3 regions of the Kocuria sp. CPCC 205235 genome follow, and region 1 is predicted to be linked to each of the others. Evidence: riboswitches for the same ligand, from Rfam matches in the RefSeq annotation. Region 1 holds a riboswitch; each other region holds the start of a gene.
What was found. Region 1 has a riboswitch for thiamine pyrophosphate ahead of thiO (glycine oxidase ThiO). Riboswitches for the same ligand answer to the same signal wherever they lie in the genome.

Region 1 (6,305 bases):
GCCGCTACGAGAAGCATGTTCCGGCCGTGAACGGCCAGGACATCCGCCGTTCCCACGACACCTGGCATTGGCGTGACTCCCAGGTCCACCTGGACCGCGTGGGTGCCCCGGACGCGCCGGTACGCATCCTCCTGGTTCACGGCGCCGGCGGGAACAGCGATGCCTTCTGGCCGTACGCCGCGCACTTCGCCTCGCTCGGGGCCCATGTCACGGTGCCGGACCTCCCCGGCTACGGCATGACCGTTACCGATCGCCCGGAGCGCATCCGCTACGACGATTGGCGCGAACTCCTGATCGACCTGCTTCGCGCGGAGGAAGACGAGCGCCCCCTGATCATCCTGGGTGCCAGCATGGGTGGGCTTTTGGCTTACGACGCCGCCGCGGCCACAGGTCTCGCCGCTCGTCTGATCGTCACGTGCCTTCTGGATCCGCGTGATCCCCGTGTGCGGGCGCGGTTGACGTGGCATCCCTTGCTGGCACGACTCACCGGGCCATTTTTGAAGTTGGTGCAAGGGCCACCTGCCAACCTGCGCGTGCCGATCCGTTGGATCGCGGACATCCGGCACATCTCCAACGATCCGGGACTGGTACGTGAGGTCGTCAGAGACCGGCGCGGCGGCGGTGGCCGTGTGCCTCTGGGCTGGATACGCAGCTACATGGAATCTGCGCCCCTGATCGAACCTGAGGACTTCACGGACACGCCCGTGCTACTCCTCCACCCCGGTGACGACCGTTGGACCCCGCTGGAGATCAGCCGCCCGTTCTTCGAACGCATTGGTGCCCAGAAGTCGTGGCGGCTGCTGGAGAACGCCGGACACTTTCCGGTGGAGGAACCGGGTTTCGAACAGATGATGCGCGCAGTCAAGCATGTGATGGAATCGACCCATGACTGATCAGCAGCGCCAGCGCCCGTTCGCCCAGGTCGATGTCTTCTCCCGTGAGCCCTACATGGGCAATCCGGTGGCGGTCGTCCTCGACGGCACGGACCTCGGCGACCAGGACATGGCCCGCTTCGCGCGGTGGACCCACCTGTCCGAAACCACGTTCGTCCTGCCGCCCACCTCGCCAGACGCCGATTACCGGCTACGCATCTGGACTCCCGGCGGTGAACTCCCCTTCGCGGGTCACCCCACGCTCGGCTCGGCCCACGCGTGGCTCGAGGCGGGTAATACCCCTCGCTCCCGCGACGTCATTGTTCAGGAATGCACCGCGGGCCTGGTCGAGGTCCGCCCCACCGACGACGGCGCTCTGACCTTTGCCGCCCCGCCCACCTCGCGCTCGGGAAACTTCGATCCCGCCATGCTGGAGCAGGTCACTGCGGGACTGGGTCTGGATGACGAGGAGATCGTGGCCCATCAGTGGGTCGACAACGGGCCGGGGTGGGCAGCTGTCTTGCTGCCCTCCGCAGACGATGTCCTGGCCATCGAACCGGATTACCCGGCGCTGGGGAATTACAAGATCGGCGTGGTGGGCCCCTATCCGGAGAGCAGCCCGCAGCAGTTCGAGGTCCGCGCGTTCGTGACCGGCACCGGCGGCTACGAAGACCCCGTCACGGGAAGTCTCAACGCGAGCCTGGCGCAGTGGCTCATGCGAACCGGCCAGGCGGCGTCGTCGTACTTTGCCCAGCAAGGCACGGCCATGGGGCGCCGCGGGCGCGTGACCGTCACGTCGGATGCCGCTGAGAATGTCTGGGTGGGTGGGCACTGCACCACGTGCATCAGTGGGTCGGTGCTTCTGTGACCGACCGACAAGTCACACCGACCGAGGCGCACCTGGACCTGATTTTCGACGGCCGCTGCGGCTTCTGCACCCGCGCCGTGGGGTGGGTGCACAGACTCGACCGGCACCGTCGCATCAGCACCCACGCGTATCAGGAACCTGACGTGCTGGAGCGCTTCGGTCTCACCGAATCACAAGCTCACACTGCGGTCTGGGCCGTGGTCGGCGGGACACCATCGGCCGGCGCAGCGGCCGTAGCCGAGACTCTGGACACCGCCCTCGGCACCCGCATTTTTGGCAAGCTCTACCGCATCCCACCAGTACGAACGGCCCAGGATCGCGTGTACCAATGGGTCGCGGATCACCGCGGAAAGTTCCCCGGTGTCACGCCGTGGTGCGAATGTCACCCGGAAAACTGCGAGCCCAGAACTACGTAATTACAAGAATTTCCGCAGCTCGCGAGCGGCAGCTTCCGGGTCGGTGGCATCCGTGACCGCCCGAACCACCACGATCCGTGACGCGCCGGTCTCGAGCACGGACGGCAACCGCTCGGCGTCAATCCCGCCGATGGCGAAGAACGGCTTGTCTCCCGCGTGCTCCGCGGCATACTTCGGCAGTTCCAGCCCCACGGCGGCACGTCCGGGTTTGGTGGGCGTTTCCCACACGGGTCCGGTGCAGAAGTAGTCCAGGCCCTCGTCCGCAATCGCTCCGTCCACTTGCTCACGAGACAGGCACGAGCGGCCGATGATCACGTCATCGCCCAGCAACTGGCGCGCCTGCGGGGTGGTGAGATCGCCCTGCCCCACGTGGAAAACATCCGCACCGGTGAGCATCGCTACGTCTGCCCGATCATTGACCGCGAACAGCTTGCCGTGTTCCCGTGCAACCTCGCCGAGCACCTCGATGGCCTCGATCTCTGCCGCGGCTTCGAGTTTCTTGTCACGCAGCTGGATGATGTCCACGCCGCCCTCGTACGCGGCATGCAGGAATTCCCGCAGGTCACCGCGCTCTTTTCGCGCCGTGACACACACGTACAACTTGGCATTCGCGAACGCATCACGCCTACGGGTTCCCTGACTCTGTTGCTCACTCATGTGGCCATGGTGCCACGGGTCACGGTTACACTGAGAGGTACCGGTCACATGACCGGTAGTTCCACGGGAGTCCGCGACTGTTGCCCCGGCAACCACCGCAGCGGGCTGAGAGGGCGTGAGCCGCCGACCGGAAACCTGATGCGGATCATGCCGCCGGAGGGAGTGTTGTGGCACCCATGCCACCCGTCCAGCACCACAGTGCGCCACGGCACGCAGTGGTCGCGGGCGCCGGCTTGATTGGTCTGGCGACCGCTTTCGAATTACGACGCCGCGGCGTAGCAGTCACGCTCGCAGACCCCCGTCCCGCCTCGGGAGCCACCCACGCTGCCGCGGGCATGCTCGCCCCGATCGCCGAAACCCAGTACGGCCAGGAAAGCCTGTACCCCCTCATGGCTGCCTCCGCCGTGGAGTATCCGGCATTCATCGAGCGGGTCTCCGCGGCCTCCGGGCTCCCCACCGGCTACCGCACCGAAGAGACCCTGGTGTTGGGAGTCGACTCCGCCGATGCACACGCCTTGCAGGACCTCGCAGCCCACCAGCGCGCCGCGGGCATGCAGGTCGAGAACATCACAGCTCGTCAGGCCCGGAAACTAGAGCCCGCTCTCGCACCGCATGTCGCGGGTGCCATCAGGGTTCCCACGGACCATCAGGTGGACCCCCGACTGCTCGCCGCATCCCTGATCCAAGCCCTGGACGCACCGGCCATTGACACGCTGAACGGTGCCACAGACCCCGGCCCCGCGCGTTGGTTCCACGCGAAGGTCGAACGAGTTCTCTCAACCCGCGGTACCGAACCCCAGGTGACCGGAGTGCTCCTGGAGGGAGGCGAGACGGTCGAGAGCGACGTCGTCGTGCTGGCCACTGGACTGAACACCAGCGATACCGGACAGCTACCCGCGGGCCTGACCCTGCGGCTGCGCCCTGTGTACGGCGACATTCTGCGGCTGAGCGTGCCCGATTCGCTGCTCCTGCCCGGGGAGGAACACTTGATCACACGCACGGTTCGCGGGCATGTCCACGGGCGGGCCGTGTACCTGGTGCCCCGAGCCGACCGGACGTTGGTGCTGGGCGCCACGAGTCGCGAAGACGGGCGAGCGTCCGTACTGGCCGGTGGCGTGCACCAACTGTTGCGGGACGCACGCGCCATCCTGCCCGCTGTGGACGACTGCGATGTGCTGGAGATGCTGGCCCGCGCTCGCCCGGGGACTCCGGACGATCTGCCGTACATGGGGTTGTGCTCCGTGACCGGCCTGGTGATCAGCACCGGTCATTTCCGGCACGGAATTCTGTTGACTCCCGTGGCCGCCCGGTTGGCCGCAGAACTGGCGACCGGTGTCGCGGACCCGGCCGTCAGCCACGAGCACGACTCCGACTTCTTGACCTCGACCGACCCCGCGCGGCATTCTCCCGCGCACCCCGAGATGTAACAGGTGAACAACATGAATACCGCTCCTCAGGACACCATCCAGGTCAACGGACATCCGGTTCCTCTCACCGAGGGCCTGTCCGTGGCCGATGCCGTTGCGGATCTGACCGGCCGTGACATCACCGCCGCGGGCCGCGCGGCTGACGGCAGGCCACTGGGCATTGCTGTGGCCCTGGATCACGCCGTGGTTCCTCGTTCGCGGTGGTCCGACACACTGCTCGAGGCGAACCAAACCGTGGAGATCGTCACCGCCGTGCAGGGAGGCTGAAATGACCACCGACGACTTGACCATCGACGGCGTGACGCTCGGTTCGCGGCTCATCATGGGTACCGGCGGCCTCACCGACCTGGCGATGTTGGAGCGCGCGCTCCTGGCATCGGGGACGGAGCTGACCACGGTGGCGGTGCGGCGTTACTCGCCCGGGTCGGGCCTGGGTTCCGGCGCTGGCCTGGGTTCCGACGCTGGTCGCAGCGGTGGTGCTGAAGCACCTCGTAACGGGACCGCCTCTTCGGTTGGTGACGCAGCGACGTCGACACCCCGGGACAGCCTCTACGGGATCCTGCACCGCAACGACATCAAGGTGCTGCCCAACACCGCCGGTTGTTACACGGCACGGGACGCGTTGCTGACCGCGGAGCTGGGGCGGGAAGCGCTGGAAACGGACTGGGTGAAACTCGAGGTCATCGCGGACGAGGACACACTGCTCCCGGACGGTCTCGAACTACTCGACGCCACCGAACAGCTTGTGGCGCGCGGTTTCAAAGTCTTCGCGTACACCTCCGATGACCCCGTTCTGGCGCTACACCTCGAGCAGGCCGGGGCCACCGCCGTCATGCCGCTGGGTGCGCCGATCGGCACGGGTCTGGGCATTCTGAACCCACACAATATTGAGCTGATCGCCGCTCGCGCAAGCGTTCCCGTGGTGCTGGATGCTGGCATCGGTACGGCATCCGAGGCGGCGTTGGCCATGGAGCTCGGTTGCGACGCGGTTCTGCTCGCCTCCGCCGTGACCCGCGCCCAGAATCCCGTGAACATGGCCCAGGCCATGCGCCATGCGGTGGAGGCCGGACGGTTGGCGCGCGGCGCAGGCCGGATCGCACGCCGCACGCACGCCGTCGCGTCCTCGCCGATGGCGGGGCGGATCGGGACGGGAGCCGGCGCCTCAGGTACCGACGGTGCCGCTCCTCGCGGGGACTGGCCCGCGCCCTCATCCGACCAGTCCTCTTTACCGGCGAACCCGCCGGCACCGTCAGCCGCGCCGTCGTCCGGGCAGTCAGCTTCGCGAGCGGACCCGTTGGCGCCGTCAGCCGCGCCGTTGTCATCTCCCACTTCGTCCGCCCCCTCGCACTAGGAGTCGCACGTTTCATGACCGCAGTTTCCCCGTTCCCGCCCCTCGTCGAGCCCACGCCGGAGCTCAACCACGAGGAACTCGAGCGCTACTCCCGCCACCTGACGCTCCCGCAACTCGGGGTCGAGGGTCAGCGGCGCCTCAAGAACGCGCGCGTGCTCATCATCGGAGCCGGTGGCTTGGGTGCCCCGGCCCTGCAGTATCTGGCGGCCGCGGGTGTGGGAACCATCGGCGTGATCGACGACGACGTGGTCTCCGTGTCCAACCTGCAGCGCCAAGTAGTGCACGGTATGGCGGACATCGGCCGCCCCAAGGTTGATTCCGCCGCGGACGCGGTGACCCGCCTCAACCCCCTGGTCACCGTCAACGCGCACGGCGAGCGCCTGACCACCGACAACGCCCTGGACATCTTCTCCGGTTACGACCTGATCATGGACGGCGCGGACAATTTCGGTACGCGCTATCTCGTCTCGGACGCCGCGGAGCTCGTGGGGATTCCGGTCGTGTGGGGCTCCATCCTGCGCTTCGACGGCCAGGTCTCGGTGTTCTGGTCCGGCCACGGTCCGGTATACCGTGATCTCTTCTCGGAGGCGCCCGCGCCGGGTCAGGTGCCGTCGTGCGCGGAGGGTGGTGTACTCGGCATGCTCCCGGCCACCATTGGCTCGGTCATGGTCACCGAAGCGCTCAAACTCATCACCGGCATCGGCCGCCCGCTGG
Region 2 (6,305 bases), on a different contig from region 1:
GGCATGCTCAAGATCTCACCGTTGCTCGGCATTCTGTACATGATCCCGGCCCTGAACCTGGGTGGCATTCCGCCGTTCTCCGGCTTCCTGGGCAAGGTGGGGCTCCTGGAAGCGGGCGTTGCCCGCGGAACCGGCCTGGATTACCTGCTGGTGGGTGTCAGCGTGTTCGTGTCGCTGCTGACCCTGCTCGCGCTGATTCGCGTGTGGATTCGTGTGTTCCTGCGCAGCGTGGACGACGCCGAGTATCCGGACCCCGTGCTGCGCTCCACCACCGTGGACGGCAAGCGACCGCGGACCTCCGGGCCCGCATCCCGCGACCAGTCCAGCACCTTTGCCGGTCGTGGCGCCGTGGTGCTCATGCCGAGCTTCATGGTGGGCGCAACCACGGCGCTGGTGATCGTGGGTGTTGCGTTGACCGTCTTCGCCGGGCCGCTCTTCGATCTGGCGGATAACGCTTCGCAGAACCTGATCAACCCGGACCGCTACATCGATGCCGTCTTCGCCCCGGTGGGCCAGGGTGGCGTGAGCGAGGAGGCGCAGTGAGTACTTCCCCCACCCTGAAGCGTTCCCAGAGCACGTTCCGCGCCGATATCCCGCTGCTGTTGTGGTTGGTCGTGGTGTGGGGTGCCCTGTGGGGCGATTGGAGTCTGGGAAACCTGGTGTTCGGGTTGATCCTTGCGCTGATCGTGACCCGCGCGCTCACTTTGCCTCCCATCACACTGTCCGGCCGTTTCAACGTGCTCCACTTCGCGGTGTTCGTGGCAACGTTCATCTGGCAGGTGGCCAAGGCTAGTTTCCACGTCTTCACGCTGGCCCTGATTCAAGGACCCAAGGTGCACAACGCCGTGGTGGGTGTGAAGTTGCGACAGAACAACGACCTGCTGATGACCGCGGTGGGCCACACCATGGCCCTGATCCCGGGCTCCCTGGTCATCGAGGTGGACCGTGCGTCGGGCATTCTGTACTTCCACGTTCTGGACGTATCGAACGAAGAACAGGCAGAGATCTTCCGCAAGTCCGCACTCAGGATCGAAGCCGCCTGGATCCGCATCATGGGCACCAAGGAACAGCTGAAGGAACTGAAGCACGAGTCCAAGGGCGATGACACGACCACGACCGGCATGATTCATTCGCCATCCACTCAGATGCACCGCGCAGGCGGGGCAGCTGAGCGGGCTGATCGGGGAGAGGAGTAAGCCGTGTTCGAGATAGCAGTATGGATCTGCGGGGTCTTCCTGGTACTGGCTGCGGCCGGGGCCATATACCGCCTGGCCAAGGGGCCCTCCCTGCTGGATCGAGTCATTGCCAGCGACGTATTGCTGGCCATCGTGGGTGCCGCCTTGGCCATCGAGATGGTCTACAACCACCACATGAACAACATTTTCCTGTTGGTCATTGTCTCGCTCATCGGGTTCTTGGGATCCGTGACCGTGGCCCGCAACGTGGGAACGGGGAAATCATGACGTTCGAACTCATTCTGGATATCGTGGCCGCGGTGTGCATGGTGGTGGGTTGTCTGATGTCTCTGGCGGCAGCCGTTGGTCTGGTGCGTTTCCCTGACCTGCTGTCCCGGATGCACGCGGGTACCAAGCCCCAGGTGTTCGGCCTGCTGTTGTTGTTGACCGCGGTGGCCATCGAGGGGCGGGACCCCACCATGATCCCGTTGCTGATCCTGGCCTGGTTGTTCATGCTGCTGACCGTTCCCGTCTCTGCCCACATGGTGGGGCGGTCCGCCTACCGGTCCAAGCACCTGCACGAGGAGAACCTCACCCAGGACGACCTGAAGGACGTCGTGGATTACGCGAGCACCCGGCGCGAGGATTAAAAATTTCGGCCCGGCAGGGGCCGAAGTTGTCGTGGAACCGCCAAGTGGTTCGTATGCTTGGTGAAGAACTGTGAACCATGAAGAGGAGCGTTCGATGAGCAAAGCAATTGATTTGGCCAGCACCGCGGCATCGCTGGGCGGAACCGCAGTGGCCACGAAGGTTCTGACCGCGGGGTGGAAGAAGGTCACCGGCAACGAGCCCCCGGCTAAGAACCCGGATCCGGACGAGGCCTGGCGCGACATCATCGTGTGGGCTCTCCTCACCGGTTTGGTGACCACCCTGGTCAGGGTGGGCGTACAGCGCGCCATGGCCAAGATCAACGCGGATAACGACCAGGACAATACGTCGCAGACCGAGATCTGAGGTCTTTGAACTGTCGGAAGCGGCGGGGGTGCGTTCATCGAACGTCTCCCCGCCGCTTTTTGTGATCTGGCGTTCTGGTCTAGGATGAGTTACTAACGACAGGGGAGCGCCCGAGCGGCGCTGAGAGTGCGCACCAGCGCAGACCCTCGAACCTGATCCGGGTCATTCCGGCGATAGGGAGTCGAGTATCTCAAAGGGCCCGTGCACGTTCCGTGTGCGGTTCTTTCCCCTCCTGTACTCATCAGGAGGATGAAACATGACACAGGTCAAGACCGGGACAACCCGTACGCCTCAGAAGTCGTGGCGCGTGGTGGACATCGTGGTGGCTGCGGTGTTGGCCGCCGTGTGCGCCGTGGTCTTCTGGGCGTGGGCGAACCTGCTGTACCCCGTGGCAACCACCGCTGCGGTGGCTTATCCGCCGGCCACCGGGCTGATCGGCGGCGGTTGGCTCATCGCCGGAACTCTGGGTGCCTTGATCATTCGCAAGCCCGGAGCCGCGGTTTTCTGTGAGCTGCTTGCGGCCGTTCTCGAAGGATTCTTGGGCACGCACTTCGGATGGACCGTGGTGATCTCCGGCCTGGTGCAGGGTGCTGCGGTGGAGATCGTGTTCTTGTTGACCCGTTACCGAAAGTTCGGTTTGGCCGTTGCGGCCGCCGGTGGCGCGATGGCGGGGCTGTTCATGGGCGTCAGCGAGAACATCATGTACAACTTCGAATGGGCCCTGGACCAGCAGGTGGTCTACGCATCTCTGACCACGTTGTCCGGTGCGATCATCGCCGGTGTTCTGATGTGGTTGGTCACCCGTGCGCTGCAGAAGACGGGAGTGCTCAACGGCCTGGCGTCGGGCGCAGCGCGGCGATGACGTCGCACGTGGCCGTGGATCAGCGCGGGGCGGAGGTGGTGCTCACGGAGTTCGGGTGGCACTACCCGGGACGCGAACAGCCGTCCCTGAATTCGGTCAGCGCGCACATCCGACCCGGCGAGCGAGTGCTGCTCCTGGGCCCGTCCGGGGCCGGTAAGTCAACGTTGCTGCACGCGATGGCCGGGGTCGAGCAGGACCCGGACGGGGAATCCCGATCGGGGGAACTCACCGTCAACGGTGTGGATCCGCGTGACGCTCGCGGGGCGGTGGGCTTCATGCACCAGGACCCGGAGACGCAGGTTATTCTCGCGCGGGTGGGTGACGACGTCGCTTTCGGCCTCGAGAATCTCGCCGTACCTCGCGAGCAGATCTGGGCCCGCGTGGGCGCCGCTCTTGCCGAGGTCGGGTTGGATCTCCCGCTGGATCACTCCACGACCGAGCTGTCCGGTGGGCAGAAGCAACGGCTGGCGCTGGCCGGAACCATGGCCATGCGCCCGCAACTGTTGCTGCTGGACGAACCCACGGCCAGCGTGGACGAGCAGGGTGCAGCGGAACTGCGTGACGCCGTGGAACGCGCCGTGGCGCAATCCGGCACCACGATGATCGTGGTCGAACACCGGGTCGGCCTCTGGGAGTCCGTGGTGGACCGCGTGATCGTGCTCAATGACGATGGACGGGTGGCCTTCGACGGCCCCACGCGCGAAGTCCTCGGAGACGCCCGCGAGCTATTGCAACGCCAAGGCACGTGGGTTCCGAACTGGACACCGCGCACCATGGCACCACCGGCTCGCGATGAGCAGGCGACCCCGCTGCTTGAGGCGCGTGGACTGGCCGTGAGTCGAACGCAACCGAGCTCGCGAACGGTGGCGCGGCGGCGTCGTCGGGAGCGGAAGGCCTGGGCCAAGGGAACCCCCACCCAGGCCGATATATACCGCAACAAGAATGTGATTCCCGCGGCCGCGGACATCGACCTGAGCGTGCGCGCAGGCCAGGCCCTGGCCATCACGGGCGAGAACGGTGCGGGCAAGTCCACGTTGGCACTGACCCTTGCGGGACTATTGTTGCCGTGCGCGGGAACCGTTCACGCCACCAAGGCCCTCGCCGGGGACGCGCCCGCGGACCCCTCACTGTGGGAGGGGACCGAACTCATCACCCGCATCGGCAGCGTGTTCCAACACCCCGAGCACCAGTTCCTGTGCTCAACCGTGCGGGCGGAACTGGAGTACGGCCCGCACCAGGCAGCTCGCCGCGGTGCGGGACCGGGTGTGGACGAGGAACGAATCGAGTTCCTCCTGGCCAGGCTGGGACTCGGGGGCATTGCCGATGCCAATCCGTTCACGCTCTCCGGCGGTCAAAAGCGGCGACTCTCCGTGGCCACCGTGCTGGCCTCCGCCCCCGACGTGCTCATCCTGGACGAACCCACGTTCGGTCAGGACGCCCAGACCTGGCGCGAGCTGGTCGACATGTTGGTCGAAGAGCTGGAACGCGGCACCGCCGTGGTGGCCGTGACCCACGATCGCGAACTCATCACGGCGCTCAACGCCGTGGAACTGAGGTTGGGAGCATGAGCGTCACTACTATCGCGGACACCGCCCGGTTCAGCCCCGTGGGTCGCTCCAACGCGGTGATCAAACTGCTGGGCGCACTGCTCATCACCGCGGTGCTGGTGGTGAGCGCGGACCCCGTCACGAGCGGCATCGCGCTGCTGGGCCAGTTGCTCCTGCTCAGCGCGGCGGGACAGAAGCCGCTCCGCCTCTTGCTGACCCTTTGGCCCATCACCGTGGCCGCGCTCATCAGCGGCTGGGGAACGGCCATGCTGTCCCCGGAGGGGGGCACGGTACTCCTGAATCTGGGGTGGATCACCGTGACCACGGGGTCGCTGGCGGCCGGCGCGGCCATTGCTCTGCGTGGTTTAGCAATCGCGCTGCCCGGCATCACGGTGTTGCTCACCACCGATCCCACAGATCTGGCGGACGGTCTGGCGCAGACCCTGCGGTTGCCGGAACGTTTCGTGCTGGCCTCCCTGGCCGCGCTGCGCCTGGTGGAGGTCATGGTCAAGGAATGGTCGGTGCTGGCCTCGGCGCGGCGTGCCCGCGGAGCGGGTAACGACCGCGGGCCGGTGGGGATGGCCAAGGAGTTCGGCGGTCAGGCGTTCACGCTGTTGGTCCAGTCGCTGCGTCGCGCCACGCGGTTGGCGATGACCATGGAAGCGCGCGGGTTCGGCGCCGGGAAGCGCACATGGGCCCGGGTGCCCCGCTACGGGCGCGTGGACCTCTATACGGGCGGCGCCGCGGTACTGATTGCGGTCAGTGCCCTCTCGGTATCCGTGCTCCTGGGCACGCACCGGTTCATTTGGCAGTAACTGGGGCCGTGGTTTCCGCGGGCGCAGGCACCTGCGAACCGCTAACGGGGGACCCGAGTGACCCGAGTGACCCAGCAGTGTTGCCGGGGCGATTCGGGGTGCCGCGGGTCAGTGACCGACTAAGTAGCCGGTGAGCAAATCCGTGAGCTCGCGAGTGTGGGGCAGCGGTTGTTGATCCAGGCGCACCACTGGCACGGCGAGCCGCACGGACGAGGTGAGCCATACGGCGTCGGCGCGCAGGAGGTCCGCCGGGTAGATCGGACCGTAATCGATGCGCCACCCGTCCTGGCGAGCCGCCGCGAAAATGCGTGCCTGCGAGGTGCCCGGCAGAATACCGTGCGAGGGTTCCGGGGTCACCAGGGTGCGTTCGCCGTGGCCGGTTCGCGCGCAGATCACCGACGACGTCGCCGCCTCGAGTACCCGGCGATCGGTCGAGGTCGTGAAGATGGCCTCGTCCGCACCCAGATCTCGCGCGTGCCGCAACGCGGCCATGTTGACCGCGTAAGAGAGCGTCTTGGCGCCGGGGAGCAGCCACGCGCAGCCGGAGTCCTCCGCCGGATCGTGACCGCGTTGCAGCAGCACGGCGGAGACGCCATTGCGCCGCACCGCGAACGTGGCTTCGCCGACCGGGGTGACCGTGAGCCATGCCCATGGGGATCCACCGGGGGCACCGCGGCTGATGCTGAGTTTGATTGCGTGCTCGGCGCCCAGTCCGGCATCGCCTCCGGGTCCGGCGTTCCCCAGCCCCAGTTCAATGGCTTGCCGACAGGACTGTTCCGAAGGCACCGGGAGCTGAGCCAAGCGGGCGGACGCGCAAAGCCGCCTGTAGTGCGCCCCGAACTTGTAGACCTCACCGTTGAGGGCGTGCATGGTCTCGAACACGCCGTCGCCG
Region 3 (6,305 bases), on a different contig from region 1:
AGACCGAAACGCCGGATGCCGAAACGGTAGCCCCCGAGACGGATCAACCTGCTGACGCAAGCGAGAACACCTCGGTCGAGTCGACCGATGCGCAGCAGGCCTTGACGGACGAATCAGCGGAATCGCAGGTCGAGTCCGAGACAATCGAGGAGTCGGCTGCCGACACGTCGCCCAGCAGCGAGACCACTGGGCCGGAAAACTCAAAGGTTGAGACCACTGAGTCGGAAAACTCACAGGCTGAGACCACCGAGGCTGACGCCACTGACGCCATTGAGGCTCAGACCCCGGGTACTCAGGACGCCGAGGTCACCGAAGCCGCCGGCCAAGAAACCTCCGAGCAGACCAACAACCACGAGACCGAAACCGAGACCTCCGAATCCGAGGCCTCTGAAACCGAACCGTCCTTCGGTCTGGGCGCCGGCCTGATGTTCCACGCACCGGATCCGGATGAGATCCGCGCTGCCGCGGAGGCCGCGACCGCTCGTCAGCGCGAGGCCGCCAAGGAACGCGATAACCAGCGTCGCCAGTCGCGCCAGCAGGACGACGATGATGCGGACGAGGACGATTCTTCGGGCAATGTGACGAGCCGTCGCAGGCGCCGTCGTCGCCGCGGTGACGTGGACATGGAACTCGTGGACGAGGCCGACGGCACCGTCACCCGCGTCCGGGCCCCGCGCGTGTCCGAGAGCGGCGCCGGTGAGGTGACCGGTCTGAAGGGTTCCACGCGGCTGGAAGCCAAGAAGCAGCGGCGTCGTGAATCGCGCCAGTCCGGGCGTCGCCGCCACGTGATCACCGAGGCAGAGTTCCTGGCACGGCGCGAATCGGTCGAGCGCAAGATGCTCGTGCGTCAGAAGGAGGACCGGATCCAGATCGGTGTCCTTGAGGACGGCGTGCTGGCCGAGCACTTCGTGTCCCATACCCAGCAGGATTCGCTGATTGGCAACGTGTACGTGGGCAAGGTGCAGAACGTGCTGCCTTCCATGGAAGCGGCGTTCGTCGACATCGGCCGGGGCCGCAACGCCGTGCTGTATGCGGGCGAGGTCGACTGGGACGCTGCCGAGCTGGGCAACAAGCCCCGCAAGATCGAGAACGCACTCAAGTCCGGAGACTCCGTCCTGGTGCAGGTCACCAAGGACCCCGTGGGCCACAAGGGCGCTCGCCTGACCAGCCAGGTCTCCCTGCCGGGCCGCTACCTCGTGTACGTGCCGGGTGGTTCCATGACCGGTATTTCCCGCAAGCTCCCGGACGTGGAGCGACAGCGCCTCAAGAAGATTCTGAAGGACCGCTTACCCGAGGGTGCGGGCGTGATCGTGCGCACCGCAGCGGAAGGCGCGTCCGAAGAGGAACTCACCAACGACATCAACCGGTTGCGCTCGCAGTGGGAACAAATTCAGGAGAAGGCAGGGTCCACCAAGACCCTGGCCCCGGAGATGCTCTACGCGGAGCCGGATCTGACCATCAAGACCGTGCGCGACGTCTTCAACGAGGACTTCACCGCCATGGTCGTCCAGGGCGAGCAGGCCTGGGACAACATCGAGGCCTACGTGACCTACGTGGCCCCGGACCTGTTGGACCGCCTGCAGCAATGGACCGAGGATACGGACCTGTTCGAATCCTTCCGCGTGGAGGAGCAGATCCAGAAGGCCCTGGACCGCAAGGTCTATCTGCCCTCCGGCGGTTCCCTGGTGATCGACCGCACCGAGGCCATGACCGTGGTGGACGTCAACACCGGTAAGTTCACCGGCTCCGGCGGCAACCTGGAGGAGACGGTCACCAAGAACAACCTGGAAGCTGCCGAGGAGATCGTCCGCCAGCTGCGGTTGCGCGATATCGGCGGCATCATCGTGGTCGACTTCATCGACATGGTGCTCGAGTCCAACCGCGAACTCGTGCTGCGTCGCCTGGTCGAGTGCCTGGGCCGAGACCGCACCAAGCATCAGGTCGCCGAGGTGACCTCCTTGGGTCTCGTGCAGATGACGCGTAAGCGCATGGGCACCGGCCTACTCGAGGTCTTCTCGGAGCCCTGCGAGGCGTGCGCCGGCCGCGGTGCGATCGTGCACGACCACCCGCTCAAGGGTCGCGCGGGGGATTCCGCCCCGGATCACCGTAATAACCGCAACGAGCGCAAGCGCTCCAAGCACAAGCAGCAGCACCAGGGTGGCCAGCAGAGCAACCAGCAGGACAAGCCCAAGAACTCCGGTAACGGCGGCAACAACGGATCGGACAACGGCAACGAGGGCAACGACCAGGAGTCCAAGGCCCGCGCGGAAGCCGCACGCAACGCGCTGGCCAGTATCGCTGCAGCTTCCCAGCACGACGACGACGCCGCCTCGGGTCACCAGGGCGGCGACCAGTCCGGCGAACGCTCCGGTGGTAAGGAACAGACGCCGGATCAGGGCAAGGATCAGTCTGGTTCCCAGGACCACGGTGATCAGGACGGCGATCGTCGCCGCAAGAAGCGTCGCGGCAAGCGCAGCCGCGGCCGCGCTCAGTCGGGCCAGGACAGCCAGGGCAACGATTCGCAGTCGAAGGATGCCTCGGATTCGGACGGCCAGGATCGTGACCGGGGTTCGGAGGACAAGGGCGAGAACCAGTCCTCGAGCCTGACCATTCACGGTGAGGTCATCGAGCTGCCGCACGGCGGTGGTTCCCCGGAGGACCAGCCGGAGAGCGGTCAGCAGTCGCTGACGCTGGACTCGTTGACGGCAGCGTTCACGGAAGCGCCCGCGCAGGACTCTTCCCAGGAACAGCCCACGCGAGGTAATCGCCGGAGCCGTTCCCGCCGTGCCCAGCGCGGAGCTACGCATGAATCCCGACAGGGGAGCGAGCAGTCCACGGCGGAATCCGCTGAGACTGCAGACTCCTCCAAGCAGTCCGGCTCAGAGCAGAAGTCCGGTGCGCCTGCACAGTCTTCGTCAGGACAGTCAGCGGGGGCTTCTGCTCCGAAGCAGGCGGCGTCACGTCAGGGCGCGGCACCCGCCGCCACCACGGAGACCAAGCCGGCCACGCGGCGTCGTTCGCGCCGTGCTTCCGCACCCACGGCCGCACCGGGAACGGCGAGCGTGCAGAAGCACGAGCCGGTCAGCTCCACGGGCACCGTGAAGCGGTTCACCGCCGACGCGTCCAAGCAGGACGCGCCCAAGTCCTCCTCGCAACCCACCGTGGTGGGCGTGGGCGTGAAGGCCGCGAACATGAAGATGACCGGCGGTTCCAAGGACTGACACCGGGCACCAGCTCCGGGATATGACATGCCACAGGGCCGCGGGGGATGAGAACCCGCGGCCCTGTGGCATGATGTGTATCACTGACACGGGGTGCCGCACGAGCGGCTGAGATGACACCCGTTGAACCTGATCTAGCTCGTACTAGCGAAGGGAATGTCGTGACTACTGCGCATTCTGATTCTTTGACCGTGCCCCGCGTGCTCTCGATTGCCGGGACGGATCCGACCGGTGGTGCCGGCCAGGCCGCGGATCTGAAATCCATTGCCGCGATGGGCGGTTACGGCATGAACGTGATCACCGCGGTGGTCGCCCAGAACACCACCGGCGTGATCGACATCCACACCCCGCCCGTGCACATCCTGCGATCCCAGCTTGAGGCCGTCAGCTCCGACGTCACCCTGGATGCCGTCAAGGTGGGCATGCTCGGATCGGTCGAGGTGATCGACACCGTCCGCGACTGGTTGGCCGCCGTGAAACCTCCGGTGACCGTGGTGGACCCCGTGATGGTGGCCACCGCCGGCGGCCGCTTGCTGCGGGCTGAGGCCGAGACGGCACTCATGTCATTGTTGCCCCTGGCCGATCTGATCACCCCCAACCTCCTGGAGCTCGCGGTGCTGGCCGATGCCCCCACCGCAACCACGTGGAGTGAGGCGCTAGAACAAGGACGATTCGTAGCCGAGAGGTTCGGCGCACGTGTGCTCGTCAAGGGCGGTCACCTGCCCGGGTCACGAACTCCCGACGCGCTGCTCGAACCGGGCCGCACCGAGCCGGTCGTGACGTTCGACGATCCTCGGGTGGCGACCTCCAACACTCATGGCACCGGGTGTTCGCTGTCCTCCGCCATTGCCACGGTGGTGGCCCGCACGGGGGGCTGGGCGGGGGCGGTGCGTACGGCACGCGCGTGGCTGCGCGGTGCGCTGGCACACGCGGACAGCCTGCACGTGGGGCACGGCAACGGTCCGGTGCACCACTTCCATCACGTCCAGGCCACCTTGCAGGACAGCCAGTCCTGTGAACGCTTCACGGATTCCCTGTGGCGCGACTGCGCGGGTGTGCGTGGTGACATCAACGAGTTGGAGTTCATCACCCAATTGGCGGACGGTTCGCTGCCGTTCGAGACGTTCGAGTGGTACATGGATCAGGACATGCAGTACCTGGACGTGTACTCCCGGGCCCTGGCTGCGTTGGCCGCCGCGGCGCCGTCGGAGACCGAACGAGAATTCTTCGCCGGGGGAGCGGCCGAGGTCGTCACCGTGGAGTCCGCCCTCCACCGCGCTCGACTGGGTGACGCCGAGCCCCTGCCGCCCTCCGAGGTGACCCGCACCTACACGGACTTCCTGTTGGCGGCCACGGGCAGTGAGCCCTACGCCGTGGGTGCTGCCGCAGTACTCCCGTGTTACTGGCTCTACGCGGCCGTGGGGAGCGCGCTCACCCAGAAGGCTCGTGTTGCCGGGCTGGACCCGCACCCGTACGGGGATTGGCTGGCCACCTACGACGCCCCCGATTTCCAACTGGCCACCGAACGCGCCCGCGATATCGTGGATCGTGCCGCCAGCGCCGCGGATCCTGTGACCCGGCAGCGCATGCGGGACGCGTTCATGCGTGCGTGCGAGCTGGAACTGCGGTTCTTCGCGGAGCCCGTTCGACGCGCCGAGGCGCGCCCGTTTGCCGTAGCTTCCACGCATCGGGTAGTCTAGATTTTCGGTGCCGGGTACCGACGTGCGTGTGGTCCGTTAATTCCACCCCGTCAGGCGGCACATTCGGGTTCACCTCCTGTTCGATGCGAAAGCCACGCGAGGCGCGGTCAGTTCTGACCGCCGCGACGTGATGTCTCGACATTCGTGGTCCTCCAGGTGTGTTCCCGTCCTTACACGTAGTCCATAGATGTCGAGAGAAGTGAGTTCCCAAGTGGTGTACGCGATTGTCCGCGCAGGCGGCCGCCAGGAGAAGGTTTCCGTTGGAGACCTCGTGACCCTTGACCGCGTCGCCGGCGAGGCAGGCAGCACCATTCAGCTTCCTGCACTGCTGCTGGTCGATGGGGACAAGGTCACCTCCGATGCCAAGACCCTGGCCAACGTCAAGGTCACTGCCGAGATCATTGAAGACCTTCGCGGTCCCAAGATCTCGATCATGAAGTACAAGAACAAGACCGGGTACAAGAAGCGTCAGGGCTTCCGCGCCGAGCTGACGACCGTCAAGGTCACCGGCATCGACGCCTGAGTCACCCCGTCCCGTCAATTTTTAAACGAAGGTAGGCACACACCATGGCACATAAGAAGGGCGCGAGCTCCACTCGCAACGGTCGTGACTCGAACGCTCAGTACCTGGGCGTGAAGCGTTTCGGCGGTCAGACCGTCAGCGCCGGTGAGATCCTGGTTCGCCAGCGCGGCACCCACTTCCACCCGGGCCTGAACGTCGGCCGCGGCAAGGACGACACCCTGTTCGCCCTGTCCGCCGGTGCCGTCGAGTTCGGCACCCGCCGCGGTCGTCGCGTGGTCAACATCCAGATCGCCGAGTAATTATCTTTCGGACCCCAGGGTCCACCCGCTTTCCACTGGTATCCCGTGGACGGCGACCACTAAAGGGTGGGCGCGATACGCGCTCACCCTTTAGTCTTTACAATTAGAGGTGTTCGCTGTGCATTCACGGCAGCGTAGGCACCGAGGACTTTAAAGGAGCCCCGTGGCCAGTTTTGTCGATCGAGTCATCGTGCACGCTACTGGCGGCAATGGCGGTCACGGTTGCGTGTCCATTCGCCGTGAGAAGTTCAAGCCGCTCGGTGGACCTGACGGTGGCAACGGTGGAGATGGCGGTTCCGTGATTCTTCGCGTGGACGGCCAGTCCACCACGCTGCTGGGTTTCCACCATTCACCTCACCAGAAGGCTCCCAATGGTGAGCCCGGCAAGGGTGATCTTCGCCACGGATTCAAGGGGCAGGATTTGATTCTGTCCGTTCCCGATGGGACGGTGGTGAAGGATCGGCAGGGGAACGTGCTGTCGGACCTGCTGGGCGAAGGTACAGAGTACGTGATTGCCAGCGGTGGTCACGGCGGTCTGGGAAACGCCGCACTGTCGTCCCAG

Region 2: it holds a riboswitch for thiamine pyrophosphate, as region 1 does, so the genes downstream of both, RF638_RS00070 (ECF transporter S component) here and thiO (glycine oxidase ThiO) in region 1, are expected to answer to the same signal.
Region 3: it holds a riboswitch for thiamine pyrophosphate, as region 1 does, so the genes downstream of both, RF638_RS11810 (bifunctional hydroxymethylpyrimidine kinase/phosphomethylpyrimidine kinase) here and thiO (glycine oxidase ThiO) in region 1, are expected to answer to the same signal.

What each region holds. Positions count from the first base shown of each region.
Region 1 covers NZ_JAVKPR010000007.1:882-7,186, reverse strand. The annotation lists gene RF638_RS06785 (alpha/beta hydrolase) at 1-893, shown strand, start outside; gene RF638_RS06780 (PhzF family phenazine biosynthesis protein) at 886-1,740, shown strand; gene RF638_RS06775 (thiol-disulfide oxidoreductase DCC family protein) at 1,737-2,156, shown strand; gene thiE (thiamine phosphate synthase) at 2,157-2,813, opposite strand; TPP riboswitch at 2,867-2,992, shown strand; gene thiO (glycine oxidase ThiO) at 2,990-4,240, shown strand; gene thiS (sulfur carrier protein ThiS) at 4,253-4,507, shown strand; partial or broken gene RF638_RS06755 (thiazole synthase) at 4,509-5,381, shown strand; gene moeB (molybdopterin-synthase adenylyltransferase MoeB) at 5,606-6,305, shown strand, end outside.
Region 2 covers NZ_JAVKPR010000001.1:12,296-18,600, reverse strand. The annotation lists gene RF638_RS00095 (Na+/H+ antiporter subunit D) at 1-543, shown strand, start outside; gene RF638_RS00090 (Na+/H+ antiporter subunit E) at 540-1,196, shown strand; gene RF638_RS00085 (monovalent cation/H+ antiporter complex subunit F) at 1,200-1,463, shown strand; gene mnhG (monovalent cation/H(+) antiporter subunit G) at 1,460-1,825, shown strand; gene RF638_RS00075 (DUF4235 domain-containing protein) at 1,920-2,189, shown strand; TPP riboswitch at 2,280-2,386, shown strand; gene RF638_RS00070 (ECF transporter S component) at 2,446-3,051, shown strand; gene RF638_RS00065 (ABC transporter ATP-binding protein) at 3,048-4,619, shown strand; gene RF638_RS00060 (energy-coupling factor transporter transmembrane protein EcfT) at 4,616-5,413, shown strand; gene RF638_RS00055 (aminotransferase class IV) at 5,522-6,305, opposite strand, start outside.
Region 3 covers NZ_JAVKPR010000017.1:36,622-42,926, reverse strand. The annotation lists gene RF638_RS11815 (Rne/Rng family ribonuclease) at 1-3,221, shown strand, start outside; TPP riboswitch at 3,301-3,395, shown strand; gene RF638_RS11810 (bifunctional hydroxymethylpyrimidine kinase/phosphomethylpyrimidine kinase) at 3,383-4,921, shown strand; gene rplU (50S ribosomal protein L21) at 5,133-5,444, shown strand; gene rpmA (50S ribosomal protein L27) at 5,489-5,743, shown strand; gene obgE (GTPase ObgE) at 5,907-6,305, shown strand, end outside.